DNA from 2 places in the Microbacterium sp. BH-3-3-3 genome. Region 2 is predicted to be linked to the other one. Evidence: predicted binding sites of a transcription regulator. Region 2 holds the regulator's gene; the other holds the start of a gene.
What was found. The regulator HspR, encoded in region 2, represses chaperone genes until heat shock. The targets are predictions, from matches to a motif close to AAGTTGAGTCNNNNNGACTCAACTT.
Positions count from the first base shown of each region.

Region 1: the regulator HspR is predicted to act here: its motif matches at 8,247-8,271, upstream of BJP65_RS13325 (Hsp20/alpha crystallin family protein).

Region 1 is NZ_CP017674.1:2,877,706-2,892,057, forward strand. It holds gene BJP65_RS13285 (PepSY domain-containing protein) at 131-1,612, shown strand; gene BJP65_RS13290 (GNAT family N-acetyltransferase) at 1,647-2,063, opposite strand; gene BJP65_RS13295 (Cpe/LpqF family protein) at 2,151-3,479, shown strand; gene BJP65_RS13300 (hypothetical protein) at 3,550-3,996, opposite strand; gene BJP65_RS13305 (aldo/keto reductase) at 4,158-5,150, shown strand; gene BJP65_RS13310 (SRPBCC family protein) at 5,214-5,666, opposite strand; gene BJP65_RS13315 (NAD(P)/FAD-dependent oxidoreductase) at 5,810-7,030, opposite strand; gene BJP65_RS13320 (sugar ABC transporter ATPase) at 7,321-7,683, shown strand; gene BJP65_RS13325 (Hsp20/alpha crystallin family protein) at 7,740-8,195, opposite strand; gene BJP65_RS13330 (UbiA family prenyltransferase) at 8,442-9,266, shown strand; gene BJP65_RS13335 (NAD(P)/FAD-dependent oxidoreductase) at 9,289-10,407, opposite strand; gene BJP65_RS13340 (methyltransferase domain-containing protein) at 10,400-11,062, opposite strand; gene BJP65_RS13345 (type III polyketide synthase) at 11,149-12,237, opposite strand; gene BJP65_RS13350 (hypothetical protein) at 12,474-12,701, opposite strand; gene BJP65_RS16635 (hypothetical protein) at 12,896-13,117, opposite strand; gene BJP65_RS13355 (cell wall metabolism sensor histidine kinase WalK) at 13,329-14,352, opposite strand, start outside.
Region 2 is NZ_CP017674.1:2,139,131-2,153,482, forward strand. It holds gene dnaK (molecular chaperone DnaK) at 1-1,378, shown strand, start outside; gene BJP65_RS09905 (nucleotide exchange factor GrpE) at 1,388-2,002, shown strand; partial or broken gene BJP65_RS09910 (DnaJ C-terminal domain-containing protein) at 2,014-3,008, shown strand; gene BJP65_RS09915 (heat shock protein transcriptional repressor HspR) at 3,105-3,542, shown strand; gene BJP65_RS09920 (hypothetical protein) at 3,630-4,223, opposite strand; gene BJP65_RS09925 (ABC transporter ATP-binding protein) at 4,351-6,078, shown strand; gene BJP65_RS09930 (ABC transporter ATP-binding protein) at 6,075-8,252, shown strand; gene BJP65_RS09935 (glycosyltransferase) at 8,450-9,706, shown strand; gene BJP65_RS09940 (glycosyltransferase) at 9,711-10,934, shown strand; gene BJP65_RS09945 (hypothetical protein) at 10,999-11,256, opposite strand; gene BJP65_RS09950 (GlxA family transcriptional regulator) at 11,343-12,356, shown strand; gene BJP65_RS09955 (ATP-dependent Clp protease ATP-binding subunit) at 12,526-14,352, shown strand, end outside.

The DNA.
Region 1 (14,352 bases), 740 kb from region 2:
CCATGTTCCGTTCCCCTCCCCTCACCCTGCCGGCGTCGGTCGTCGCGGCATCCGCTCCCGACGAGTCCGCCCCGCCGTCCCCGCCGCCCGCGCCCGCCCCCGGCCGCCCCGTCCAGCCCGGGGCGCCGTCATGACGGCATCCACCCCGTCGAGTGTCCACAACACGCCGTCGGGAGACGACGCGGTGCGGCGTGTTCCGGACACTCGACGGTCGGGGAGCGGGCCGAGTGCTCCGCGACGAGGCTGGTTCACCGCGCTGCTGCGCCGACTGCACTTCTTCGCGGGGCTGCTCGTGGGGCCGTTCATCCTGGTCGCGGCGCTGAGCGGCGCGCTGTACGCCCTCACGCCGTCGCTCGAGAGGGTCATGTACGCGCACGAGGTGACCGCCACCTCCACCCTGGTCGGGATGCCGCTGGCCCACCAGGTCGAGGCGGCCGAGGCCTACGTGGGCGGCGGGGCCTCACCGGTCGCCGTACGGCCCGCCCCCGCGCCCGGTGACACCACGCGCGTCCTGTTCGCCGACGAGGCGTTGCCCGAAAGCACCACGCGGGCGATCTTCGTCGACCCCGCGACGGCCGAGATCCGCGGCGACCTGCCCGCGTACGGCACGAGCGGCGCGCTGCCCCTGCGGCACTGGATCAGCGACCTGCACCGCTCGCTGCACCTGGGCGAGCCGGGCCGGCTGTACAGCGAGCTCGCGGCATCCTGGCTCGGGATCGTCTCGCTCGCGGGCCTCGGGCTGTGGATCGGCCGCTTCGTGCGCAGCCGCCGCGGGCGCCGCGACCTGCTGCGCCCGAACCGCGCGCACCGGGGGTACCGCAAGCTGTCGGGCTGGCACTCGGCCGTCGGGATCTGGGTCGTGCTGGGCGCGGTCTTCCTCGCGGCGACGGGCATCACCTGGTCGGCCTCGGCGGGCGCGCACGTCTCCGACCTGCGTGCCGCGGTCGGTGAGGGGACACCCGCGTTGACGACCTCGCTCGGTGCGGAGGCGGAGGCCGGCGGCGAGCACGCCGGACACGGCGGCGGGGCGCACGCCGACACTCCGGGGGCGGCGGACCCGGCCACGTTCGACGCCGTCCTCGCCGTCGCGAAGCGCGTCAACGTCAACACCGGCGACGTCGAGATCCGCCCGCCGGCCGCCGTCGGCGACGCGTGGGTCGTGCAGGAGGTGCACCGCAGCTTCCCGACCGAAGTGGATGCCGTGGCCATCGACGCATCGACCCTGCACGTGACCGATCGGGTCGACTTCGCCGACTATCCGCTGCTCGCCAAGCTGTCTCGCTGGGGCGTCGACCTGCACATGGGCACCCTGTTCGGTCTCGTCAACCAGCTCGTGCTGTTCGCCCTGGCGATCGGCATCGCCGCGCTCGTCGTCTGGGGCTACGCGATGTGGTGGAACCGTCGCCCGACCCGCGGCCTCGCGTCGGCGCCGGCGCGCGGCGCACTGCACGGGGCGCCCTGGTGGGGGATCGGGGCGGTGCTCGTGGTCGCGGTGGCGATCGGGTTGTTCCTGCCGCTCGTCGGCTACACGCTCGCGGCGTTCGTGGTGCTCGACGTGCTGCTCGGTCTCCGGGCGCGACGGCGGACCGGGGCAAGGCGGCCCACGGTGTGACGGCGCGGCGACGGGCCGCGGTGCGGCGGCCCGCTCAGCCCTCGAGCAGCAGGTGCATCGTCACCGAACCCGTCGTCGGCTCGGTGAAGCCGAGGCTGCGGTACAGCGCCTGGCCCGGAGGGTCGGCCAGCAGGGTCACGTAGGCACCCTCGGGGGCCTTCGCGCGGATCTCCGCGAGAAGGTCCTCGAGGATGCGGCGGCCGAGACCGCGTCGCTGGTACTCGGGCAGCGTGGCCATGTCGGCGATGAGGAAGTACCACCCGCCGTCGCCGATGACCCGGCCCATCGCGATCGATCGACCCGTGGCATCCACGATCCGACGCCAGGCCCAGCTGTTCGCGAGCGCGGGCGCGCCCTGGTCGGGACGTTTGGGGGTGAGGCCCGAGGCGCGGCGCAGCTCGAGGTAGTCGTCGAGGGAGGGGGCGAGGGATTCGAGGCGGAGGTCGGGCATGCCTCCACCTTCGCGTATCTCCGTCTCGCGAGGGAGGCGTCGTGAGGTGCGGGTCCGTAGCGTGGAAAGCCCCCCGGAAGGACTCCCGTGACTCTCGCCCGTCGCCTCGCCGCCGCCCTCTCGATCGCCACGATCGCCGCCCTCACCGCGTGCACCAGCTCCGCGCCCGACACTCCCGCAACCCCCGCGGCCTCGGTCGAGGTGCCGGCCACCCCCGTGGGGGAGCGGCTGACCTGGGTGATCGACGTGCTCGAGGCCGAGGCCGACACGACGGCCGGCGACTGGTCGCGCGTGCTGCACGAGGACTTCCAGCAGCAGGTGTCGGCCGACGACATCGCCGAGCTGCTCAATCGGCAGATCCGCCCGGCGGCGCCCTTCACCGTGACCGCGTACCAGGGCACCGAGACCCAGGCGGTCGCGACCCTCGCCGGGACGCTCGGCGACCCGTTCGATCTCTCGCTCGCGATCGACGGCAACGACCGCATCACCGGCATGGTGTTCGCCCCGGTCGCCGAGCCGTGGGTGCCCTCCGCCTCGCTCGACGAGGTGGAGCAGCGCCTGGGCGATCTTCCCGGCGAGGTCAGCGCGCTGATCCGGCGAGGAGACGACGACGTCGTGGCGGTGGACACCGAACGGGCAGCTCCCCTCGCCTCGATCTTCAAGCTGTATGTGCTGCTCGCGGCGGCCGATGCCGTGGCATCCGGGGATCTCGCCTGGGACGAGACGCTCGTGCTCGACGACGCCGACCGCAGCCTGCCCTCGGGCGAGCTGCAGAACGCCCCCACCGGTACCGAGGTGTCGGTGCGCGAGGCCGCCTCGGCCATGATCCGCATCAGCGACAACACCGCCACCGACCTGCTCATCGAGCGGCTCGGGCGTGAGCGCGTCGAAGCGGCGGTCGCACGCAGCGGCCACGCCGACCCCGCGGCGTTGACGCCCTTCCTCTCGACCAAGGAGCTGTTCACCCTGGGCTGGGGCGAGCCGGCTCTGCGCGAGGAGTGGGCGCGTGCCGACGACGCCGCGAAGCGCGCGCTGCTCGACCGCATCGACGCCGCCCCGCTGGCCGTCGGCGTCACCGACGTGACGACCCCGGTGTGGCAGGACGGGTTCGACTGGTTCGCCTCGGCCACCGACATCGCCGCCGTGCATCGGGCGCTGCAGCAGACCCAGGATGCCGAGGTGCTCGCCATCGTGAGCGAGAACCCCGGTGCGGGACTCGACGTCGGCACGTGGCCCTACGTCGGCTTCAAGGGCGGTTCGAGCCTGGGCGTGCTGACCGGCAGCTGGTTCGTGCGCGACGACGAGGGGGAGGCGACGGTGGTGCTGCTTCTCTCGGCCGACGACGCGCAGGCCGTGACCGCGGCGACGGGCGACTTCTTCCACCTCGCCGAAGACGCCCTGCGCCTCGCACGCTGAGCGTCGCCGCGGCGGCAGGTCTGGTGCCGGACCCTGCGCGGGGGCGACCGGAGGGCCGCCCCCGCCGGGGTCACGCGTCGTCGGGATCGGGCAGGCTCTGGGCGATCTTGCTGGATGCCGCGGAATCACGGCCGACGCCGGGCTGGAACTTCGCGATGGGGTCGTCGGCGTCGACGTGCGGTTCGCCCTCGGTCGGGGTGTCCGAGGCCGCGTGCGCGGTGGCCGAGCCGCCGCCGGTGTCCTCGGTGTGCTGCGAGGTCGAGCCGCCCTCGCCGCGGGCGTCATCGGTGCCCCGCTCGGTGAGGCCGTCGGCGGCGCGGGTGCCGACTCCGGGCAGGTCGTTCTGGCTCGAGATGCCCTGGATGCGGGCTTCGTCGTCGGCGTCGATCTGCGCCGCTCCGACGGCACCGGTGTCGGCGCCGGCGGCGCCGGCGGGCACATCGGCGGCCAGGCCCTCGGACTCGGGGACGATGTTCTCTTCGTCGGCTCCGGGGAGCCGGTCGGCGGGAGTGTTCATGGCGTTCCTTCCGTGGGGTGTGCCGCCACGCTATGGGCGACCACCGACCGGGCGAACGGGCTTGACGACCGCCACGGGGTGCGCAGGGGGCGTCCGGTGAGGCGCGGCCCCGGTGCCGGACACGCTGGATAGGCTCGGAACCAGCTTCGAAAGGAACCGCAATGCAGCAGCGTCCCCTCTCCCGCGCCGGCCGTGACGTCTCGGTGATCGGCCTCGGTACTTGGCAGCTCGGCCCCGACTGGGGCGGTGTCAGCGAAGACGAGGCCCTCGCCGTGCTGGCCGCCTCGGCCGACGCCGGCGTCACGCTCTTCGACACCGCCGACGTGTACGGCGACGGCCGGTCCGAAGAGATCATCGGGAAGTTCTTGAACGACACCGCTGCCGCGGGGATCACCGTGGCGACCAAGATGGGCCGTCGCGAAGACCAGGTGCCCGAGAACTACACGATCGAGAACTTCCGTGGGTGGATCGACCGCTCGCGGCGGCTGCTCGGCACCGACACCCTCGACCTCGTGCAGTTGCACTGCCCGCCGTCGGCCGTGATCGACGACGACGCCACCTACGACGCGCTCGACCAGCTCGTCGCCGAGGGGGTCATCGCCGCCTACGGCGCGTCGGTCGAGACGATGGAACAGGCTCTCTCGGCGCTCCGCCGGCCGAACCTCAGCAACCTGCAGATCATCTTCAACCCGTTCCGGCTCAAGCCCCTCGACGAGGTGCTGCCGATGGCGGCCGAGAAGAACGTCGCCGTGTTTGCCCGCGTGCCGTTGGCGAGCGGTCTGCTCTCGGGCAAATACACCGCCGACACGACGTTCGACAAGGACGATCACCGCACGTACAACCGCAACGGCGAGGCGTTCGACAAGGGTGAGACGTTCTCGGGCGTCCCGTTCGCCGAGGGCGTGGCCGCGGCCGACGAGCTCAAGGCCTCGCTTCCCGAGGGCGTCACCCTGCCCGCGGCCACGTTGGCGTGGATCGCCTCGCGCGAGGGCATCACCTCGGTGATCCCGGGCGCACGTTCGGTGGCGCAGGCCACATCGAACGCCGGGGCCGCACAGCTCCTCGACGAGGGCTTCGACCTCGACGCCTTCGACGCGCTGGTGCGTGACGTCTACGACCGCCGTCTGCGGGCGGAGATCCACCCGCAGTGGTGAGCGTCTGACACGCGAAAGCCGGGTCCGCCCCGAAGGGTGGACCCGGCTTTCCTGTCGGTGACGTCAGCTGACGTCGCCGCGCCAGGCGCCGGACTCGGCACCGCGCGACTCGATGTACTTCTTGAAGTTGTCGAGGTCCTTCTTCACCGAGTGGTCGTCGGCGCCGAAGACGGCACCGAGCTTCTCGAGGACTCCGGTGGGCTCCCAGTCGATCTGCACGGTGACGCGCGTCTCGTCATCGGAGAGACGGTGGAACGTCACGACACCCGCGTGGTTCTCGTCGCCGCCGACGCTGTTCCAGGCGACGCGCTCGTCGGGGTGCTGCTCGGTGATCTCGGCGTCGAACTCGCGCTCGGCGCCGGCGATCTTCACCTTCCAGTGCGTGAGGGTGTCGCTCTTCTGCGTGATCGACTCGACGAAGCTCATGAAGTGCGGGAACTCCTCGAACTGCGTCCACTGGTTGTAGGCGACGCGGACGGGAACGTTGACGTCGATGGTTTCGATGACCTGTGCCATGGTGTCCTCTTTCGTGTGGTTTCCGGGGCTGGTCCCAGTCTTCGCTCGTCACGGGCGAGCTGCCCCCGGGGTTGAGGGATCGGCTCGCGTGCCCTATGCGCGTGCGCGGCGCGCCGGGGTCGTTCGGGGATTCGCCCCGCGGCTCAGGCGCGACCGCGCAGGATCAGGTGCCAGTAGACCCAGGGCAGCACCCGACGGTCGGCGATCCACGACAGGGCGCGCTCTCGATACAGCGAACGCCAGAAGGGGATCGTGGGCTGCAGGCGCCCCTGACGATCGAACTCGGCGAAGACGACGGTGCCGCGCGACACCGTGAACGGCACGACGCTGTAGCCGTCGTACTTCGCGGAGGGGGAGCGCCCGGCCCTCACCCCCGTCATGTTCTTCACGAGGGCTTTCGCCTGCTGACGGATCGCGCCCCCGGAACGGCGGGTCGCCACCGCGGCGGCATCGCCGACCGACCAGATCTCGGGATACCGCGTGTGCTGCAGCGTCTCGGGATCGACGTCGACGAACCCGTGCGGATCGTCGGATGCCGCCAGCCCGCTGCCGGCGATCCACTCCGGCGCCCGCTGCGGAGGGACCGCGTGCAGCACGTCGTACGCCAGGGTCTCCTCGGCCTCGCCGTGACCGATCGTGATCGTCTGCGCCTCGGCATCCACCGACCGCATCTCGCGGCTGTAGTGCACCTCGATGCCGTACTCGTCGAGTTTGCGCTGCAGCTCGCGGTCGATGGCCGGGATGCCGAAGGGCACGGGGTCGGGGGCGACGAAGACCACGCGCAGGTCGTCGCGCACGCCGATCGCGCGCCACCAGTCGCACGCGAGGTACATCGGCTTCTGCGCGGCCGCGCCGCAGGACGCGGGCTCGGGCGGCTGGGTGAACACGACCGTGCCGGAGCGCAGGTCGCGCAGCACCGGCGAGGCTTTCGCGGCGAGGTCGTAGTCGTAGTTCGAGATGCCGTTCGGTGCCGCCATGGCCTCGGGCAGGCCCGGGATCTGCTCCCATGCCATGCGCAGGCCGGCGCACACCACGAGCTGGTCGTAGTCGAGATGACCGCCCGACACGAGATGCACGCGGCGGGCAGCGGCATCCACCGTGAAGACCTCGTCGCGCAGCCAGCGCGTGCCCGCGGGGATCACGTCGGCCTGCGCGCGGACGGCCTCGCTGGCCCGTGCCGCGCCTCCGGCGATGTGCGACTGGAGGGGCGCGAAGACGTGCTGCGTCCGCGGCTCGATCACGGTGATGTCTCCGGCGCGGGCCCGGTGGAGGCGTCCGGCCACCGACAGTCCGGCGTTGCCCCCGCCGATGATCACGATGCGGGGGGTGTCGGCGCGAGCGACGGTGCGGCTCGAGTCGTTCATGGGGGATCCTCTCGTCTCCCTCACCGTGTCGTCATCGGCAGCGGGATGCCACCCGGTTGACAGCGTCGGTCGGGCGGACGACCCGGGCGCTGGGGAACGACGAAGAGGGCTCGCCGTCGGCAGGAGCGCTTCTCCCGTGCCGCTGGAGCGGGAGCCCACCCGTTGAAGCGCGTGGTCCGTGCGCGGGTCGGGCCTGTCAAGGGGCGGGGCGCGGCCCCGTCGGCGTCGTTGGATGGAGACACCGCCGATCAGCGGTGACGCACCCCGGTGCGTTCGACGAAAGGATCCCCATGAGCGACGCCTCGATCGACCCGTCCCCCGCCGACTCGTCGACCCCCGCCGCCGACGTCGGCATCGCGGGTGTGCAGCCCCTGCGCGACGGCGACACCTCGATCGAGCCCGACCCCGCGCTCGACCCCGCCCAGGCGGAGTGGGATGCCACGACGGCCCTCGACGAGGGCGTCGACCCGCAGGACATCGCCCCCGCGACCGCGACGGGCGCCGACCCGGCCGAGATCGCCGCCGACGACACCGACATCCCGTTCGAGGACATCCACCCCGGGTCCACCGGCACCGACTCGCAGGGTCAGGACCCGGGCGTCGTCGAGCTCGGCGAAGAGGGCCAGGGAGACCTGGCGCCCGAAGACCTCTGAGCGACGCGCGAGAGAGGGGTCGGTCCGTTCGGGCCGGCCCCTCTGTTCGCGGTGGATTACTGCTCGATGAGCTGCGGTTCGCTCTCGTGCGCCCGGATGACGCCGTCGTGGTCGTCGGTGGCCACCGCGATGCGGCGCGGCTTCGCCTTCTCGCTCACCGGGATCGTGACCGACAGCACCCCGTTGCGGTAGGCGGCGCTGATGCCGTCGGTGTCGATGCCCTGGCCGAGGTTGAGCTGGCGGACGAACGTGGCCGTCTCGCGCTCGCGGGTGATCCACTTGACGTCGTCGCCGGTGGCGAGGGTGCGTTCGGCGCGGATGGTCAGCAGCTGACCGTCGACGTCGATGTCGACCGAGCCCGGGTCGACCCCGGGAAGATCGGCCGAGAGCACGTAGTGGTCACCGTCGCGGTAGAGGTCCATCGGCATCCGGCGCGGTCCGCCCCCGCGACGGGCGTCGAGAAGGGTCGACGCGAGGCGGTCGAGGTCGCGGAAGGGGTCGTAAGTGGCCATGGTCGGTTCTCCTTTTCGGTCGGTCCGGATATCGGCATCCGGAGTTCGATGAAGTTGAGCCTTGTGCGCTCAACGTGGCAGCAGATTAGCACTCTCGACAGGAGAGTGCCAAGACTGTCGAGTGTCCAAGACGCGCCGTGCCGGGGCCGGTCTCCGCGGCGTGTCCTGGACACTCAACGTGGTGGTGGCGCGGCGCCCGGGCGGGTCGGCCGCCCGAGTGCGCAGCCGCGGTAGCGTCATCGGGTGATGGATGCCGCGGCGAAGCCGCCCCTCGTGCGGGCGCTGTGGGGCGCGACCCACCCGGGGCCGACCCTGGTCGTGACCGTTCTGGCACTGGCCCTCGGCCTCGCCGCGGGGGTCGAGCCCGCGCGACTCGCGCTGCTGGTGGTCGCCGTGTTCGCGGGACAGGTGTCGGTGGGGCTGTCGAACGACGCGATCGACGGCGCGCGCGACGCCGCGGTCGGCCGCTCGGACAAGCCCATCGCCGGGGGAGCGATCACTCCGGAACGTGCGCTCGGGGTGGCCGTGGCGTCCGCGCTCCTCGCCGTGCTCCTGTCGGTGCCGCTCGGCCCCGGACTCGTCGCCGCGCACGCGGTGGCCTTGGCCTCGGCGTGGGCCTACAACGCCGGGCTGAAGTCGACGCCGGTGTCGATCGTGCCGTTCGTGCTGAGTTTCGGGCTCTTCCCGTCGTTCGCGACGCTGTCCCTCGCCTCTCCCGCGCTGGCTGCCCCGTGGGCGTCGCTCGCGGGAGCCGCCCTCGGCGCGGCCGTGCATCTGACCAATGTCGTACGAGACCTCGACGACGATCGGCGCACGGGCGTGCGGGGCCTTCCGCACCGCCTCGGTGCGCGGGTCTCGGTGGTGCTCGCGGCGGTCGGCGTCGTCGCCGGAGCGGTGGCGGTGCTGATCGGCACGGATGCCACGGTGCTCGGCGCGATCTTCTTCACCGCCGTCGTCGCGGTGGCGGCCACGGCCGTGGTGCTCGTGCTCGTGCGCGCGCCCGGACGCGCGGTGTTCCAGCTCACGATGCTGGCGGCTCTGTTGCTCGCCGCTCAACTCGTCGTGACCTGACTCCTCCCGCCCGGGCGGCTCGTCAGTCGCGGGCGGCGCGATCCAGTCGCATGGCGTACGCGCGCGTGAACAGCGCGCCCCCCGCCCCCCGCAGCATGGTGCGCAGCGCCCCGGTGCGCAGGGGGTGGGCGAGCGGGCCCGTGGCTCGCCCGAGCATCGTGTTGAGCCAGGCCAGGCGCGCCGCGTGCCGCGCCGAGGCCAGACGGTCGGTCTCCCATCGTCCGAGGCCGAGCGCCTCGCCCGTCCGCACCCACCCGGGCAGCAGCGGGGCCAGCGTGAGGGCGTCGAGCAGTCCGAGGTTCATCCCCTGACCGCCGATGGGGCTCACCTCGTGGGCGGCGTCGCCGACCACCACGACGCGGCCGCGCCGCAGCGCCGGAGCGACGGCGCGCCGCACGCGGAACGTCGTCGCCTCGGCGATGTCGACCTCGAGCCCCGCGCGCTCGGCGACGGCCCTCTCGAGGGTGCCGACGGCATCCGCCACCTCGTCGGTGCCCGCCCACGCCACCAGCCGGCGGCGTCCGCCGGGCAGCGGGAACGATTCCAGCACGCCCTGGCGTTCCAGGTGCACCCGGGCGACGGGACCGCCGGGAGCGACGACGTCGGCCATGACGTAGCGGTCGGGGTAGTGATGCGTCCGAACGGCGCCGGGGCGGTACACGAGGTCGCGGCCCGCCCATCCCGAGGCCACGACGACGACGCGGGCGCGGATCTCCTCGTCACCGCGCGGACCGGTGGCGCGCACGCGTACGCCTTGACCATCGTCGTGCACGGCGGTGATCGCGACCCCCCGACGCACGCGTGGCGCGAGGCCGGTCAGCACCTCCATCGTGTCGGCCTGGGGGAGTGCGGCGACGTACGGATGACGCGCACGCAGGCGGTCGAAGCGAATCGCCGCGAGCAGTCGGCCGTCGGCCCGCGCCTCGCCGCGGACGATCGTATCCGCGCGCGCCAGCAGGGCCTCGGTCGCGCCCGACGCCTCGAGGAGGGCGAGCGCGGGGGAGTGGATGCCGATGGCCCGCGACCCGGATCCGGTGCCGGCGCGCTTCTCGACGATCTCGACGTCGACCCCGCGCACACGCAGGTCGGCAGCCAGGGCGAGACCGACGGGTCCGGCTCCGACCACCAGTACCTCAGGCACGCTCCGCCCGCCCCTCGGCCACGGCGAGAACCCGGAAGGGCGCCGGCGTCTCGACCCGCCAGGGCGTTCCGAGTGCCGCGGCAAGCTCGGGGGCGCGGTAGCTGCGGCGGATCGAGCGCAGTCCGTCGACGCGCAGGAACGTGCCGGCCGACAGCGGGGCGATCCCCGCGGCGTACAGGGCGTAGGCCAGTCGGCCGCGGGCGATGTCGGCGTGCAGCACCCGACCACTCGAGAGGGCGAGCGAGTCCTCGGCGAACGTCGCCAGGGCGGTGGCGTCGAGGTGGTGCAGCACGTGGTTCGACACGACCAGGTCGTAGCGTTCGCCCGCGGCGCGCAGGGCGCCCGAGTCCTGGGCCACGAACCGCACGCCCGGTCGTTCGCGCGCGCGGGCCGAGGCGATGGCGCGGGGGTCGGGATCGGCGCCGGTCCACTCGACGTCGAACCCGTCGCGCGCGGCCAGGCCCGCCAGACGGACGGCGACATCGCCGCCGCCGCACCCCAGGTCGAGAGCGCGGGCGGGGCGGCCGAGCGCCCGCAACTGCGGGCGGACGCGCGTGCGGTACACGTGCCCCCAGGCCGAGACCAGGCGGTTCACGACGTCGAACCGCCGATACGTCGCCGCCAGGGCGCGCGGGTCGCAGTCGGGGTCGTCCATCAGCTCGGTGAGCGCCACATCGCGTCGGGCGAGGCCGCGCCAGAGGCCGGTCGCTCCGTCGCTGGTGGCGGGGCCTCGCGCGGCGCTCACGGGCGGCGCAGCGTCAGACGCGCCGCCTCGACCGTCAGGCCGGGGCCGAAGGCCAGCGCGGCGATCCGCTCCCCGTCGGGGTGCGTGACGTCGGCCAGCAGGTCGCGCAGGATGAACAGCAGGGTCGCACTCGACATGTTGCCGTGGGCGCGCAGCACCTCCCGCGAGGGCGCCAGGGCGGCGGCATCCAGGGCGAGAGCGCTCTCGACGCGGTCGAGGATGCTGCGGCCGCCGGGATGCACGGCCCACGCGTCGACGTCGCTCAGGTCGCCCAGCACGTCGGCGGCGATGCCGGCGATCTCGCGCCCGATGATGCGCGGCACCTCGGGGGTGAGGGTCATCTCGAACCCGGAGTCGCCCACCGTCCAGGCCATGTCCTTCTCGCCCTCGTCGGTGACGTGGGTGGCGAAGTCGTCGAGGTCGAGACCGGGGTGCGATGAGTCTCCGGATGCCACGACCGCGGCCGCCGCGCCGTCGGCGAACACCGAGGCGGCGACGATCTGGTCGGGGTGCGACGAGGTCTGCCAGTGCAGCGAGCACAGCTCGGCGCACGCCACGAGCACGACGGCGTCGGGGTCGGCGGTCACGATCCGCGCCGCGAGCCGCAGCGCGGGGATCGCGGCCGCGCATCCGATGAAACCGAGGTGGTACCGCTCGGCCGAGGTCGGCAGGCCGAGGTCGCGCACGAGGTGGTAGTCGGGACCCGGCGCGAACATGCCGGTGCACGAGACGGTCACGACGTGCGTGATGGCATCCGGCGTCCGCCCCGAACCCTCGATCGCGGCGCGCGACGCCTCGGCGAACAGGGCGGGTGCGGTGCGGCGGTACTCCGCGTTGCGGGCTCCCGTGGACGGCATGAGCAGCGTGTCGCCGTCGCGGACGCCGAGCCCGCCCCCGGTGCCGCCGGCGAGCTGCGGCAGCACGACGTGGCGGGTGTCGATGGCGGCGGCATCGAAGGCCGCACCCACCAGGCGTTGGGCCTTGCGGTCGAACCCGGGCTGCGCGGCGAAGAGGCCGCGCAGGGTCGATTGCTCGACGCGGGTCTCGGGCAGGGCCGTGCCGATCGAGAGGATGCGCGCGGTCATGCCTCACTGTAGACACGGTTCGGGGCGCCGACGGCGGGGATAGCGCGGTGTCGGCGCGCCGTCTATGGTGCCGCGCGGCGGCGTCGGTCCGTGCCGCCCGGACGCGCGGCGGCGTCCGGCCGCGAGGGTTCCGGCCCTCGCCCGGTACGCGGTCGTCACGGCCAGACGACGCCGGTCGGTGGACGCACATCGTGCCGAACGGTCGCGCGTTCGGTCGGCACGATGTGCGAGGCGCGCTACGTGACGACGGTTTTCGTCGCGCTCGACCCGCGCGACCGCGTTGCATAGCCCGACTTCTTGCCGGTCACGGTGACGGTGAGGGTCTTCCCGACGTCGCGAGAAGCGACCCGGTACGTGTTCGCCGTCGCCCCCGCGATGACCGTGCCGTTGGCTTTCCATTGGTATGTCAGGGCGACCGTTCCCGGTCCCCATGCTCCGGGAGCGGCGGTGAGCGTGAATACCACATGCGATCTTTGACCCCATTGACCGGGTGCTAGAGATTTGGCCTGCGGAACATGACCGGCGAGAGCCATCGGACTCTCTGTCACTCGGACGAGCTGCGTCGTGAGCCAGTGCGATCACGGTTTGTCATGACCAGGACGACCCTACGTAGGCTCGTCAAGAAGCGGGTCTCTGTGAGGGGAGAGATTTCCCGACGTCAGAGCTGCAGCAGGCTTCGTAGCGCCTCAACCGCCGATTCCGGTGTTGCAAATTCGCCCAACGCAAGTCCTCGAACTGTCTCGCGGCTGTCGTCCGCATGGCTCAGGCGGTAACTACCCGCCTCGCGCTCAACCCGCCACGGCGTCTCGACGAGGGCACCATCAAGTTCTTGAACCACCCAGTAATGGTCATCCTCGATGCCACGGGCAATGTAGAGCACACTCCGAGAGTACGGCGGAGAATCGCAGACTCTTCAAAACCGGTGACCAGAAGCGTTCGGAGGGTGCGCATTCGAATGCGTAGCGGTGTGCGGGTTTACCGGCGCGAGCCGGAATGTACCCGATACCGATGCGACGAGTCGGACTGAGCTGGACAGTCGCGGCGCGGTGCGGCGCGGGATGCATGTGGCTCAGGGTGGAGGGACATGTGACTCAGGGTGGAGGGAGGTGACCGCGAGTCGGTGTCGCATCGGAGTCGAGGACGGGCAGGGCGATTGTGATCACCAGCCCCTGTGGGGCTGTGTTGGAGAGTCGGGCCGTTCCGCCGGCAGCTGCTGCTGCGGCGGCTACGATCGCAAGGCCCAGCCCGCTGCCCTGCCCGGTCGTTCGCGAGTGGTCTTCCTGGGAGAAGCGGTCGAATGCCTGGGGTAAGAACTCCGGTGACATCCCGGGTCCGGTGTCGATGACGGTCGTCACGAAGTGGTCGGCCTCGACGGACAGGGTGACGGCGATCCGTCCTTCGCCGTCCAGGGCGCTGAGCGAGTTGGTCAGCAGATTGTCGAGTACTCGGCCGTAGAGAAGTGGTGCCATCGCTACCCGGCCGCGCGGCTGGGCTGCCACTGGCAGGGTGAGGTCGATCTCGACCTGTCCCCCCGACGCTGCCAGCCGCGCACGGTCGAGGGCCTCTCCGGCCTCCTCTACGAGTTCGCCGACCGTGGCGCGTGCTGGAGCCCGTCCGCTGTCGAGGCGGGAGAGTGCGAGGAGACTGTCGACGAGTTGGTTGAGACGCACGGTGGCGCGCTCGGCTTCGAGGAGGTCGGTGTCGAGACGGGTACGGTCGCCGGTGCGGAGGAGCTCGAGTTGCGCTTGCAGAACCGCCAGCGGTGTGCGGAGCTCGTGGCTCGCATCGGAGACCATCTGGCGTTCACGGGCGGCGGATGCGCGCAGCTTCGTGATCAGCGCGTTGAGGGTCGCGGCCAGGTCGGCGATCTCGTCGGTCGCCGGGCCGACCGGGAGCAGCGTGTCGCAGTCGTTGGCCACGATGATGTCGGCGCTGCGGCGGAGCTGGATGACGGGGCGGAGGGCCGCACCGGTGAGAACCCAGGAGACGATCCCGAAAAGGAGTGTCAGGGCTCCCAGGCCGATGACGAGGCCGGTGGTGAGGTCGGTGAGCACCTGCTGGGATGCGTTTTCGTTACGGGCGGAGATGATGGTCCAGTCGCCGGTCGAGGAGGTG
Region 2 (14,352 bases):
CCTCGTGTTCGACCTCGGTGGCGGAACGTTCGACGTCTCGCTGCTCGAAGTGGGCAAGGACGACGACTTCTCCACCATCCAGGTGCGCTCCACCTCGGGTGACAACCGCCTCGGTGGCGACGACTGGGACCAGCGGGTCGTCGACTACCTCATCAAGCAGTTCAAGGACACGACCGGTGTCGACGTCTCGGGCGACAAGATCGCCCTGCAGCGTCTGAAGGAAGCGGCCGAGCAGGCCAAGAAGGAGCTGTCGAGCTCGACCTCGACCTCCATCAACCTGCCCTACCTGTCGCTCACCGACTCGGGCCCCGTCTCGCTCAGCGAGACCCTCACGCGCGCCAAGTTCGAGGACCTCACCAAGGACCTCCTCGACCGCACGCGCAAGCCCTTCTCCGACGTCATCCGCGAGGCCGGCGTCAAGGTGGAGGACATCGCGCACGTGGTGCTCGTGGGCGGCTCGACCCGCATGCCCGCGGTCGCCGAGCTCGTGAAGAAGGAGACCGGCAAGGACGCCAACAAGGGCGTCAACCCCGACGAGGTCGTGGCCGTGGGCGCAGCCCTGCAGGCCGGTGTCCTCAAGGGTGAGCGCAAGGACGTGCTGCTCATCGACGTCACCCCCCTGAGCCTCGGTATCGAGACCAAGGGCGGCATCATGACCAAGCTCATCGAGCGCAACACGGCCATCCCGACCAAGCGCAGCGAGACCTTCACCACCGCCGACGACAACCAGCCGTCGGTCGCGATCCAGGTCTTCCAGGGCGAGCGCGAGTTCACCCGCGACAACAAGCCGCTCGGCACGTTCGAGCTCACCGGCATCGCCCCGGCTCCCCGTGGCATCCCGCAGGTGGAGGTCACCTTCGACATCGACGCGAACGGCATCGTCCACGTCTCGGCGAAGGACAAGGGCACCGGCAAGGAGCAGTCGATGACGATCACGGGTGGCTCGTCGCTGCCCAAGGAAGACATCGAGCGCATGGTGCGCGAGGCCGAAGAGAACGCGGCCGACGACAAGAAGCGCCGCGAGTCCGCCGAGACCCGCAACCAGGCCGAGACCCTGTCGTACTCGATCGAGAAGCTGATCAAAGAGAACGAAGACAAGCTCCCCGCCGAGGTCAAGACCGAGGTCCAGGGCGATGTCGACGCGCTCAAGACGGCACTCGCCGGCGATGACGACGACGCGGTCAAGACCGCGTTCGACAAGCTGAACGCCAGCCAGGGCAAGCTCGGCGAGGCCATCTACGCCTCGTCGCAGGCCGCGGGCGAGCCCGCCGACCCGAACGTCGGCCAGCCCGGCAACGGTGAGACGCCGAACCCCGAGGAAGACGTCATCGACGCCGAGGTCGTCGACGACGAGCCGACCGACGAGACGAAGAAGTAAGCAGAGACCATGGCACACAAGGACGACGAACAGCCCACGGGCTCGGGCGCCGGTCCTGACGAGACGGGGCCGGAGGAGAACACCTCCGGCCCCGCGCCGTCGGGCGAGCAGTCCGAGACGACCGACGCGGATGCCGAGGGCCTGACCATCGACGACATCCTCGGCGCCGAGCAGACGCCCGAGGCCGCGGCAGAGGGGGCTTCCTCCGACAAGGAGGCCTCGCTGCTGATCGACCTCAAGCGACTGCAGGCCGAGTACGCCAACTACCGTCGGCGCACCGAAGACCAGCGCGAGCGCGAGATCGAGCGGGCCAAGGGCGAAGCCGTGAAGGGCCTGCTGCCCGTCATGGACGACCTCGACCGCGCGGTCAAGCACGGCGACCTCGTCGAGGGCACGCCCTTCGCCGCCATCGGCGACAAGGTGCGGGCCGTGGCCGAGCGCCTCGGCGTGGTGTCGTACGGCGCCGTCGGCGACGTCTTCGACCCGCAGCAGCACGAGGCCATCTTCCAGGCGCCCACCCCCGGCGTGACCGAGACGACGATCCTCGAGGTCGTCGAGGTGGGTTACCGCCTCGGCTCGATCGAGCTGCGACCGGCCAAGGTCGTCGTCGCCGTGCCGGCCTAGGAGGAGGACACATGGCGAGTCAGGACTGGTTCGACAAGGACTTCTACAAGGTCCTCGGCGTCGACAAGAGCGTCAGCGCGGCCGATCTGAAGAAGACCTACCGCAAGCTCGCGCGCCAGTACCACCCCGACTCGAACCCGGGTGACGCGAAGGCCGAGGCCAAGTTCAAAGAGATCAGCGAGGCCTACTCGGTCCTCAACGATCCCGAGCAGCGCGAGGAGTACGACCAGATCCGGGCCATGGGCTCGGGGGCGCGCTTCTCGGCACCGGGTACCGGCGGCGGGGGCGGTTTCGACGACGTCTTCAGCCGGTTCGGTCAACCGCGCAGTGGCGGCACCGGGGCTCCTCCCGGGGGCTTCGACGACTTCTTCTCGATGTTCGATCAGCAGGGCGGCGCCGGTTTCGGTTCCGGCCGGTTCGGTCAGACCTCGGGCGGATACCGCGGTTACGGCGGACCGCAGCGCGGATCCGACGTCACGGCGCGCACGACGATCGACTTCGTCACGGCGGCCAAGGGCGAGACGATCACCCTGCAGGGCGAAGACAACGTGCCGTTCAAGGTGAAGATCCCGGCCGGGGTGTCGGACGGGCAGAAGATCCGCCTGCGCGGCCGCGGACGCAAGTCGCCCGACGGCGGCGAGAGCGGCGACATCGTCGTGACCGTCGCGGTGCGTCCGCACCCGGTGTTCACGCGCGACGGCCTCCACCTGCGGGTCACGGTGCCGGTCACCTTCACCGAGGCGGCTCTGGGCGCCACGATTGAGGTCCCGACACTCGGGGGGAGCCGGTGCGACTGCGCGTCGCCCCCGGTACCCCGTCGGGACGGGTGCTGCGCGTCAAGGGGCGCGGTATCGAGTCGACCAAGGGCGTCGGCGACCTGCTCGCCGAGGTTCAGGTCGCGGTTCCCACGCACCTCGACGACGCGGCCCGTGAAGCCCTCGAGCGTTTCCACGAGCTCGAACCGAAAGAGAACCCGCGCGCCGACCTGATGGCCAAGGCGCGCTGACGCATCCCACGCGCGTCGTCGCGGTTCTCGGCATTCGATACGTCAGGATGCCGAGAACCCGGCACCCGCAGCCGGCACGACGAAAGAGGTGAAGACGTGTCCGAGAGAGAGATCGACGAAGACGCCCCGATCTTCGCCATCGCCGCCGCCGCCGAGCTGTCGAACATGCACCCGCAGACGCTGCGGCAGTACGACCGGCTCGGCCTCGTCGTGCCCGCGCGCACCCAGGGCGGGTCGCGTCGCTACTCGAGCCGCCACGTGCAGCAGTTGCGCGAGGTCGCCCGCCTGTCGGGGGAGGGCATGAGCCTTCCCGCGATCGCGCGCCTCCTCGCCCTCGAGGAGCGCGTGCACGATCTCGCCCGCCGCGTGAACGACCTCGAGCGGCAGCTCACGATCGAGCGGCAGTCCCGCCCCGGTGCGCGCGTCTTCGCCGCCGGCGCGACCGGCTCGGTCGTGACGCTCCGCCACGGCTCGCGCGTGCGTCGCGCGACCGACATCGTGCTCTGGCGCCCGCGCGACATCCACGACGACTGACATCCCGTCGCTGCACCGAGGTCCTGAGCGCGTCGAAGGGTCTGTGCGCACGGTGCCCCGACGGCTCGGCCGGAGCGGCGCAGCGGCTCAGGCCGGATCGATCCGCAGCACCGTCGGCGTCTCTCCGACCGAGAGGTCGTCGACGACGCGGAGCGTGCGCGCGATGTCGTCGACCGCGCCGATGACGGTGCCGAACCGCTCGCGGTCGGCGCACACCGCCGTCACCGTGACGAAGTGCGAGCCCGTGTCCCACGTGTAGGTCGCGAACGGGGGAGTCGTCGGATCGGTCGGCAGCGGCATCGCGAGCTTCTCGCCGACGCCGAGGTGCGGATTGCGGAACGACTCGGTGTCGTCGTACTCCATCGGCATCATCGCGCGCGCGGTGCGCAGCTGCGCGGTGGCCTCTTGCAGCTGTGCCATCACGACGAGCAGCTCGGGCGCGCTCTTCCACACCCACACCAGAACGCGGCCACCGGCGCGACGCATGAGTAGCGGAGCGGCTTGACTCAGCATCCAGGCGAAGGCGCCGCCGCCGGGGCGGGGGACGGTGCCGGTCGTGCGGGCGGCCTGCCCGAGCAGCATGCCGATGGCGGCCTTGCGGTGTCGTCGGCCGCGCAGGCCCAGCGAACCGGTCACGGGCACCCAGAGGTCGGCGGCGGCGTCGGCCTGCAGTCGAGACATGGCTCCACCCTACGAGCCGCGACCGAACGGGCGCTGAGTTGCAGAAAAGGTTCCCCGGTGTCGGAGGTTGGTGCCAGGCTGGTCTTCGCGGTCACGGCGGCCGCGTCAGACCTGCTCCGGAGGTCCCATGCTCGGCAAGATCCTCGTCCGCTACCTGTCCCGGTACCGCTGGCTCCTCATGGCGCTGCTGGTGTTCCAGTTCGTCGCGGCGATGGCATCCCTCTACCTGCCGCGCCTGAACGCCGACATCATCGATCGCGGCGTCGCCCAGGGCGACACGGGGTTCATCTGGTCGCAGGGCATGATCATGCTCGGCATCTCGCTCGGGCAGATCGTCGCCTCGGTCGTCGCGACCTACTTCGCCGCGCGCGCCGCCATGGCCGCGGGCCGCGACATCCGGCTCGATCTGTTCGAGAAGGTCAGCGGCTTCTCCGAGCGTGAGCTGTCGCAGTTCGGCGCCGGTTCCCTCATCACGCGCAACACGAACGACGTGCAGCAGGTGCAGATGCTCGCGATGATGGGCGCCACCATGCTCGTCAGCGCCCCGCTGCTCGCCCTCGGCGGCATCTTCATGGCGCTGCAGCAAGACGTCGGTCTCAGCTGGCTGCTCGGCGTCGCCGTGCCGATCCTGCTGGTCGCGGTCGCCCTCATCATCGCCCGCATGGTGCCGCTGTTCCGCAGCTACCAGTCCAAGCTCGATGCCGTGAACCGGGTGATGCGCGAACAGCTGACCGGGGTGCGCGTGGTGCGCGCCTTCGTGCGGGAGCGCATCGAAGAAGAGCGCTTCCGCGAGGCGAACACCGACATCATGGACGTCGGTCGCAAGGTGGGCTCGCTCTTCGTGCTGCTGTTCCCGCTGGCGATGCTGGTGCTCAACGTCACCGTCGTCGGAGTCATCTGGTTCGGCGGCATCCAGGTCGACGCCGGCGGCGTGCAGATCGGTACCCTCTTCGCGTTCATGCAGTACGTGGCGCAGATCCTCATGGGCGTGCTCATGGCGAGCTTCATGACGGTGATGATCCCGCGCGCGGCCGTGTCGGCCGAACGCATCGGGGAGGTGCTCGACAGCCACTCGACGCTCGAGCGGCCAGCGAACCCGGTGAGCGTCTTCCCCTCGGTCGGAACGGTCGAGTTCGACGACGTCGCCTTCGCGTACCCGGGAGCCGAGTCGCCCGTGGTGTCGGGCGTCACGTTCGCGGCCCATCCCGGCGAGACCGTGGCGATCGTCGGATCGACGGGGGCGGGAAAGACGACCCTCGTCTCCCTGCTCCCGCGCCTGTTCGACGTGACCGCGGGGGCCGTCCGCGTCGGCGGTGTCGACGTGCGCGAGGCCGACCTCGACCTGCTGTGGAAGAGCATCGGCCTGGTGCCGCAGCGGCCGTTCCTGTTCAGCGGCACGGTGGCGTCCAACCTGCGTTTCGGTCGCGAAGACGCCACCGACGACGAACTGTGGCACGCGCTCGAGATCGCCCAGGGTCGCGACTTCGTCGAGGCGATGGAGGGCGGCCTCGACGGCAAGATCGCCCAGGGCGGCACCAACGTCTCGGGCGGGCAGCGCCAGCGCCTCGCCATCGCCCGAGCGATCGTGCACCGGCCGGCGGTGCTCGTCTTCGACGACTCGTTCTCGGCCCTCGACCTCAGCACCGACGCCCGATTGCGGCAGGCGTTGTGGCAAGAGCTCCCCGAGGTGACGAAGATCGTCGTCGCGCAGCGCGTCTCGACCATCACCGGTGCCGACCGGATCGTCGTGCTCGAAGACGGACGCATGGCCGGCCTCGGCACGCACGACGAGCTGCTGCATTCCAGCACCACCTATCGCGAGATCGTCGAGTCGCAGCTGGGGGTCGAAGCATGAGCACCCCCGACACCCGCACCGAAGAAGAGCGCGCCGAACTCGAGCTCGCCGAACAGGCCCGTCTGAACTCGGGCGACTGGGACAGCGTCGCGCCGGGCAAGGCCTCGGACTTCGGCTCGAGCTTCCGCCGGCTGATCGGACTCCTGCGACCCCACGCCGGGGCCTTCGGGCTCGTCTCGGTGCTCGGGGCCCTCGGCGTCGTGCTGGCGGTGCTGGCCCCGCGCGTCCTCGGCAACGCCACGAACATCATCTTCGAGGGCGTGGTCTCGCGCGGGCTCGCCGAGCAGTTCCCGGCCGGCACCCAGAAAGACGCCGTCGTCGACGCCCTGCGCTCCGCCGGGCAGGGCGACATCGCCAACATCGTCGGCGCGATGGACAACTTCCAGGTCGGCGCGGGCGTCGACTTCGATGCGCTGCGCATCGTGGTCGTGACGGTGCTGGCCATCTACGTCGGCTCGTCGTTGCTGTCGTGGATCCAGGGCTACGTCATCAACATCATCATGGTGCGCACGATGTGGCGCCTGCGTGAAGACGTCGAGGCCAAGGTCAACCGGCTCCCCCTGTCGTACTTCGATAAGGTGCAGCGCGGTGAGCTCATCTCGCGGGTCACGAACGACATCGACAACATCACGCAGACGATGCAGCAGTCGCTCTCGAGCGCCCTCACCTCCGTGCTCACGGTCGTGGGCGTGCTCATCATGATGTTCACCATCTCGTGGCAGCTGGCCCTCGTCGCGCTCATCTCGCTCCCGCTCATGGCGGTCATCTTCGGGGTGATCGGCCCGAAGTCGCAGAAGGCCTTCGGCGAGCAGTGGAAGAAGGTGGGCCGTCTCAACGCCCGCGTCGAGGAGTCGTTCTCGGGTCACGCGCTGGTCAAGGTCTACGGCCGCGAGAAAGACGCCCGCGAGAAGTTCGAGGTCGAGAACGAGGAGCTCTACCAGGCCAGCTTCCGGGCCCAGTTCCTCTCCGGCATGATCATGCCGGGCATGATGTTCGTCGGAAACCTCACCTACGTCGGCATCGCGGTGCTCGGTGGGCTCATGGTGGCCGGCGGGCAGATCCGCCTGGGCGACGTGCAGGCGTTCATCCAGTACTCGCAGCAGTTCACGCAGCCCCTGTCGCAGTTGGGTGGCATGGCCGCGGTCGTGCAGTCGGGTACGGCCTCGGCCGAGCGCGTCTTCGCCCTGCTCGATGCCGACGAGCAAGACCCCGACGACCCCGACGCCCCGAGCCCGGGCGACGGACGCGGGGTCATCGAGTTCGAGAACGTCCGCTTCGCGTACTCGCCCGATCGCCCGCTCATCCGAGACCTGTCGTTCCGGGTCGAGCCGGGTCAGACGGTCGCCATCGTCGGACCGACGGGGGCCGGCAAGACCACGTTGGTCAACCTGATCATGCGGTTCTACGAGCTCGACGGCGGGCGCATCCTGCTCGACGGTCAGGACATCGCCGAATTGCGCCGCGACGACGTCCGCTCGCGCACCGGCATGGTGTTGCAAGACCCGTGGCTGTTCGCCGGGACGATCCGCGACAACATCCGCTACGGCCGCGAGACCGCCACCGACGACGAGATCCAGCAGGCCGCCGTCGCCACCCGCGTCGACCAGTTCGTGCACTCGCTCCCCGAGGGGTACGACACCGTCCTCGACGAAGACGCCGCGAACGTCTCGGCGGGTGAGAAACAGCTCATCACCATCGCGCGGGCGTTCGTCGCGCGTCCGTCGGTGCTCATCCTCGACGAGGCGACGTCGTCGGTCGACACGCGCACCGAGCTGCTGCTGCAGCAGGCCATGGCCGCGCTGCGCGAAGGACGCACGTCGTTCGTGATCGCGCACCGCCTGTCGACGATCCGCGATGCCGATCTCATCCTGGTCATGGAGCACGGCGACATCGTCGAGCAGGGGACCCACGACGAGCTGATCGGCACCGAGGGGGCGTACTACCGCCTCTACCGTTCGCAGTTCGAGCAGGCCACCACCGACCTCGATGTCGCCGAGGCCGATGCCTCCCGCGCGACCGATCCCCGGCAGGCGCCGGCCACCGACGACGCCGTGGTGGTGTCGGCGATGGCGGCCGCGGCATCCGAGGTTGCCGCCCCCGCGGGGACCGACGGGCCGCCGCGCCCCGCGCACGGTGCTCCCACGCCCGACCCGCGGCTCGACGATCGGGGCTGACGCCACCCGCGCCCATCCGCCCGCCCGGTGCCACGCCGGGCGGGCGGTGCCGCGTCCGGCGCGCTTCGGGCGCCCACGCCCCCGTCCTCCACACCGGGAGACGGCTCCGGGTTCGCGAAAACCGCTCGGGTACAGTGGTGCGAGCGCATGAACCGCACCGTGCGACCCGTCCGCCGCATAGATAGGCCTCACCACCCGTGACCACTTCTGCGACGCCCGCCGACCATCCCGTATCCGACGACGTGCACGATCCCGCCGTCTCGCGCGAGACTCCCACCCCGGCCGAACGTCCGCTCACGGTCCTCATCGGCGCCGACACGTTCCTGCCCCACGTCAACGGGGCCGCCCGCTTCGCCGAGCGCCTCGCCGCCGGTCTCGTCGCCCGCGGTCACGACGTGCACGTGGCCGCGCCCAGCATCGGCCGTGGTCACGCGGGCACGGCGACCGAGGTGATCGAGGGGCAGCCGATGACGCTGCACCGTCTTCCGTCGTACCGCTTCCTTCCGCACGACTGGCTCACGTTCGTGTGGCCCTGGCGCGCGAAGCACTACGCGCGACTTATGCTCGATGAGATCCGGCCCGACGTCGTGCACATCCAGTCGCACATCATCATCGGCCGAGGACTCGCCCGCGAGGCGCGCAAGCGCGGCATCCCGGTGATCGCCACCAACCACGTGATGCCCGAGAACATCCTCGACTTCACGACCCTGCCCGACTTCCTCGACCGCATCATGCTCAAGCTGGCCTGGGCCGATGCCAAGCGCACCTTCGTCATGACGCGCGCCGTCACGACGCCCACGCGTCGGGCCGCCGACTTCCTGCAGGCGACGATCGGCATCGAGGGTGTCATCCCGATCTCCTGCGGTATCGACCGCTCGAACTACACGCCCGACCTCGAGCCGCGCGACGCGAACCGCATCCTCTTCGTCGGACGCCTCACCACCGAGAAGGGCATCGACGTCATCCTGCGCGCGATGACCAAGATCGACCCCGCCCTCGACGTGACCTTCGACATCGTCGGTGGCGGCGACCAGCGCCGCAACCTCGAGCAGCTCGCCGAGCAGCTCGGTCTCGCGCACCGCGTGACCTTCCACGGCCACACGTCCGAAGAAGAGCTGCGCGCGCTCTACTCGCGCGCGTCGGTCTTCGCGATCGCCTCGATCGCGGAACTCCAGTCGATCGCGACGATGGAGGCCATGGCCTCCGGCCTGCCGATCGTCGCCGCCAATGCGGTCGCACTCCCGCACCTCGTGCACGACGGCGAGAACGGGTACCTGTTCGAGCCCGGAAACGCCGACGAGCTCGCGGCCCGGTTGACCGACGTGCTCACCGCCGCTCCCGACGAGCGTCGGCGGATGCAGCAGGCGTCGCTCGACGGTGTGATCGTGCACGACATCGGCCGCACCCTCGACACCTTCGAGGCGCTGTACCGCGGACGACCGCTCCCGGAGTGACCTCGTGCACGTCGTGATGTTCGCCGACCAGCACCTCGAGTCGCTGGGCGGCGCGCAGGTGTCGATGCGGTTGCAGAAACGCTTCCTCGAGCGCGCGGGCCACGTCGTCACCGTCGTCGCTCCGCGCCTGCACCGCCCTGCGCCCGACGACATCGCCTACCTCGACCTGCCCTCGATCCCCCTCACGCTCGATCGCGAGTACGCGCTCACCTGGCCCGGTGCCCGGACCGACCGGTTCGTGGACTCCGAGATGGGCGCGCGCCTGCCGGTCGACGTCGTGCACGTGCAGGCCGACTTCTGGGGCGCGTACATCGGGCACCGTTTCGCGGCGCGGCACGGCCTGCCCGTCGTGCACACGATGCACAACCGCGTCGACGTGGGCATCGAGGCGACCGCCCCGTTCCCGGGCCTGGTGCTGCGCGCGCTGAACGCGTGGGCTCGACGCGCGCTGCCGCGACGGGTCGCCGCGCCGGTGGAGGTTCGCGATACCGCCCCGGCCGTCTGCGACGTCGACGGCTGGGCGTACCTTCGCCGTCTGGCCGCGGTGTCCCGCGCCGTGACCGCCCCCTCGGGTCACTTCGCGCGTCGTCTGGAACGGCACGGTGTCGCCGACGCGGTCGACGTGATCTGGAACGGCATCGACGACGACGCGCTCGACGCCGCCCTCGCGGCCGGACCCACCGAGCGTCGCCCGGGCCGTCCGCGCTTCGTCTGGCTCGGCCGCATGAGCCCCGAGAAGCGCCTGCTCCCCTTCCTCGAGGCGGTCGCCGAGTCGGGGATCGACGCCGAGGTCGAGATCATCGGCGGCGGCGGTCAGCTCCGCGCCGCGCAGCGGCTGATCGAGCGCCGGGCGCCGGTGGCATCCGCCACGTTCGCGGGACGCCTGTCGTACGCCGAGACCCTCCGCCGGCTCGCCGACGCCGACGCCGTGGTGCAGACGTCGATCGGCTTCGAGACGCAGGGCATGACGGTCTTCGAGGCCGCCTCGCTCGGCACCCCCGCCGTCGTCAGCGACCCCGACATCGGCGCCGAGCTCGGCGCCGGGATCTGGACGGTTCCGGATGCCACGGTCGCGGCGCTCTCGCAGACCCTCCGCCGCGCGACCGCCGACATCGCCGCCGGGTCGCCGGTCACGCCCGACGCGAGCGTCGCGGAGCGGTTCCGCCAGTCGTCGCGCACGGCGGCGATGGTCGCCGTGTACGAGCGGGCGGTCGCCGCGGGGCGCTGACCCGGCGGATCCCACGCCCGCCGAGCCTCGGCCGTGCCGGGGTGGCGTGTGCCGCGTCGTCGGGTCACTCCGTTCCCACGATGCGCAGCGGAGCGGTGGCCGTCGAGGCCGACGGCAGTGTGACGTGCATGCTCGGGCGTGCGGCTTCGACCGCGGGAGCGGCCTGGATCGTCTTCTCCCGCGAGCGGGTCGATCGGTGCGATGAGGGGGCGACGCGCGAGGGGTCGGTGGGGATGCGCCCGTACCCGTCGGTCCGCACGAGCCACACGGTGCCGACGATGCCGGCGAGCGAAAGGATGCCGAGGGCGATGAAATAAGCCATGGCAGAGACGCTACGAGTAGAGGGAAAGTGTCACGAGTGGCATGATGGACGGTGTTCGTCATATTTCTGCCACACCGGAGGTTCGTATGCGCTCGGTCGCCGTCGTCATCCAGCCCGGCTTCGCCCCGTTCGAGTTCGGCCTCGCGTGCGAAGCTTTCGGCCTCGACCGCAGCGACGACGGCATCCCGAATTTCGACTTCCGCATCGTCGCGCCCGAACCCGGGGTCGTGCACTCGAACATCGGTTTCTCGGTGAACGTCGATCTCGGTCTCGAGGCGGCGTCCGACGTCGACATCCTGGTTCTCGCCCCCATCCCGCGGGATCAGTGGGGCACCGTCGACCCGCGCGTGGTCGAGGTGGTGCGCGCCGCCCATGCCCGTGGCGCCTGGTTGCTGAGCGTGTGCAGCGGGTCGTTCGTCATCGCCGCCGCCGGGGTGCTCGACGGAAAGCGTGCCACGACGCACTGGCGTTACGCCGATGTCATGGCGCGGATGTATCCGGAGATCGAGGTCGACCCCGACGTGCTCTACGTGCAGTCGGGCAACATCGTCACGAGCGCCGGAACCGCCGCGGGACTCGACGCGTGCCTGCACCTGCTGCGCCAGGAGCTCGGTTCGGAGCTCGCCAACCGCATCGCGCGACGCATGGTCGTCGCGCCGCAGCGCGACGGAGGCCAGGCGCAGTTCATCGCCTCGCCGATCCCGATCGACTCGTCGCTCTCGCTCGCTCCGGTGACCGAGTGGATGCTGCAGAACCTGGATGCCGAGCTCTCGGTCGATCGACTCGCGGCACGCGCGCACATGTCCCCGCGCACCTTCGCCCGCCGCTTCAAGGCGGATCTCGGCGCCACGCCCGCGGCCTGGCTCGCGCGCCAACGCCTGCTGCACGCGCAGCGGCTGCTCGAAGAGACCGATCTGGGGCTGGACCGCATCGCCGCCGAGTGCGGCTTCGGTTCGGCGGCGGTGCTGCGCCAGAACTTCGCCCGAGCGATGGGACTCACCCCGACCGCCTACCGCGCGCGTTTCTCGTGCAACGCCGATGAGCGAGTCGCCTCCGCGACCGTATCGGCCCCGGCGGTGGCGGAACCGATTCCGGCCTGAGGGCCGCGCCGCGCCCGCTCGCACACCGCCACCGCTCCCGCGCTGCCCGCGCCCGCGTCCGCGCTACCGCCTGTGCCGCGGCATCCGTTGTTCTCTCGCCGGTGCACTGCTAAACTTGAGTCCACGCAACTCAAGTTTTAGAGACGGCGAACAGATTTTGGGAGAACACATGAACGCCACGCCACAGCCGGGGCAGGAGGACGCGCGGAGCGCCCTCGAGCAGTTCGGCATCAACCTCACCGACCGTGCCCGCCAGGGCAAGCTCGACCCCGTGATCGGGCGCGACGGCGAGATCCGCCGCGTCAGCCAGGTGCTGACCCGCCGCACGAAGAACAACCCCGTGCTCATCGGCGAACCCGGCGTCGGCAAGACCGCCGTCGTCGAGGGGCTCGCGCAGCGCATCGTCGCGGGCGACGTCGCCGAGAGCCTCAAGAACAAAGAACTCGTGTCGCTCGACATCTCGGCGCTCGTCGCCGGCGCGATGTACCGCGGCCAGTTCGAGGAGCGACTGAAGAGCGTCCTGAAAGAGATCACCGAGTCCGATGGACGCGTCATCACGTTCATCGACGAGCTGCACGTGCTCATGGGCGCGGGCGGCGGAGAGGGCTCGGTCGCGGCATCCAACATGCTCAAGCCCATGCTCGCCCGCGGCGAGCTGCGACTGATCGGCGCGACCACGCTCGACGAGTACCGCGAGTTCATCGAGAAAGATGCCGCTCTCGAACGCCGCTTCCAGCAGGTGTACGTCGGCGAGCCCACGGTCGAAGACACCGTGGCGATCCTCCGCGGCCTGAAGGAGCGTTACGAGGCGCACCACAAGGTCGCCATCGCCGATGCGGCGCTGGTCGCCGCAGCGTCGCTGTCGAACCGCTACATCCCCGCGCGCCAGCTGCCCGACAAGGCCATCGACCTGATCGACGAGGCGGCCTCGCGTCTGCGCATGGAGATCGACTCCGCGCCCCTCGAGATCGACGAGCTGCGCCGACACGTCGACCGCCTCAAGCTCGAAGAGCTCGCGCTGAAGAAAGAGAAGGACGCCGCCTCGAAGGAGCGTCTCGCGACGCTCCGCGACACCCTGGCCGGCGAGCAGGCCAAACTCGACGAGCTGCAGGCCCGGTGGGAGCGCGAGCGCGCCTCGCTCAACCGCGTCGGCGACCTGAAGACCCGTCTCGACTCGGCGCGAGTGGATGCCGAGCGCGCCCAGCGCGAGGGCAACCTCGAACGCGCGTCGCGGTTGCTGTACGCCGAGATCCCGGCGCTCGAGCGCGAGCTCATGGCCGCCGAGCGCGAGGAGCCCACCGGTGACCGGATGGTCAACGATCAGGTCACCGACGAGGACATCGCGGCGGTCATCGCCGCCTGGACCGGCATTCCGGTCGGGCGCCTGCTGCAGGGCGAGACCGAGAAGCTGCTGCACCTCGAGCGCGAGCTCGGCAAGCGCCTGATCGGGCAACGCGATGCCGTGAAGGCGGTGTCCGACGCCGTCCGCCGCTCGCGCGCCGGGATCAGCGACCCGAACCGCCCGGTCGGATCGTTCCTGTTCCTCGGCCCGACCGGTGTCGGCAAGACCGAGCTGGCGAAGTCGCTCGCCGACTTCCTCTTCGACGACGAGCACGCCATGGTGCGCATCGACATGTCGGAGTACGGCGAGAAGCACTCCGTCTCGCGCCTCGTCGGAGCCCCTCCGGGGTATATCGGGTACGAGCAGGGTGGCCAGCTCACCGAGGCCGTGCGCCGTCGTCCCTACAGCGTCGTGCTGCTCGACGAGGTCGAGAAGGCGCACCCTGAGGTGTTCGACGTGTTGCTGCAGGTGCTCGACGACGGTCGGTTGACCGACGGACAGGGCCGCACGGTCGACTTCACCAACGTCATCCTGGTGCTCACCTCGAACCTCGGCTCGCCGATCCTCATCGACCCGACGCTGTCGATCGAGACCAAGCACGAGCAGGTGCAGGCGCTGGTGCGCCAGGCCTTCAAGCCCGAGTTCGTGAACCGC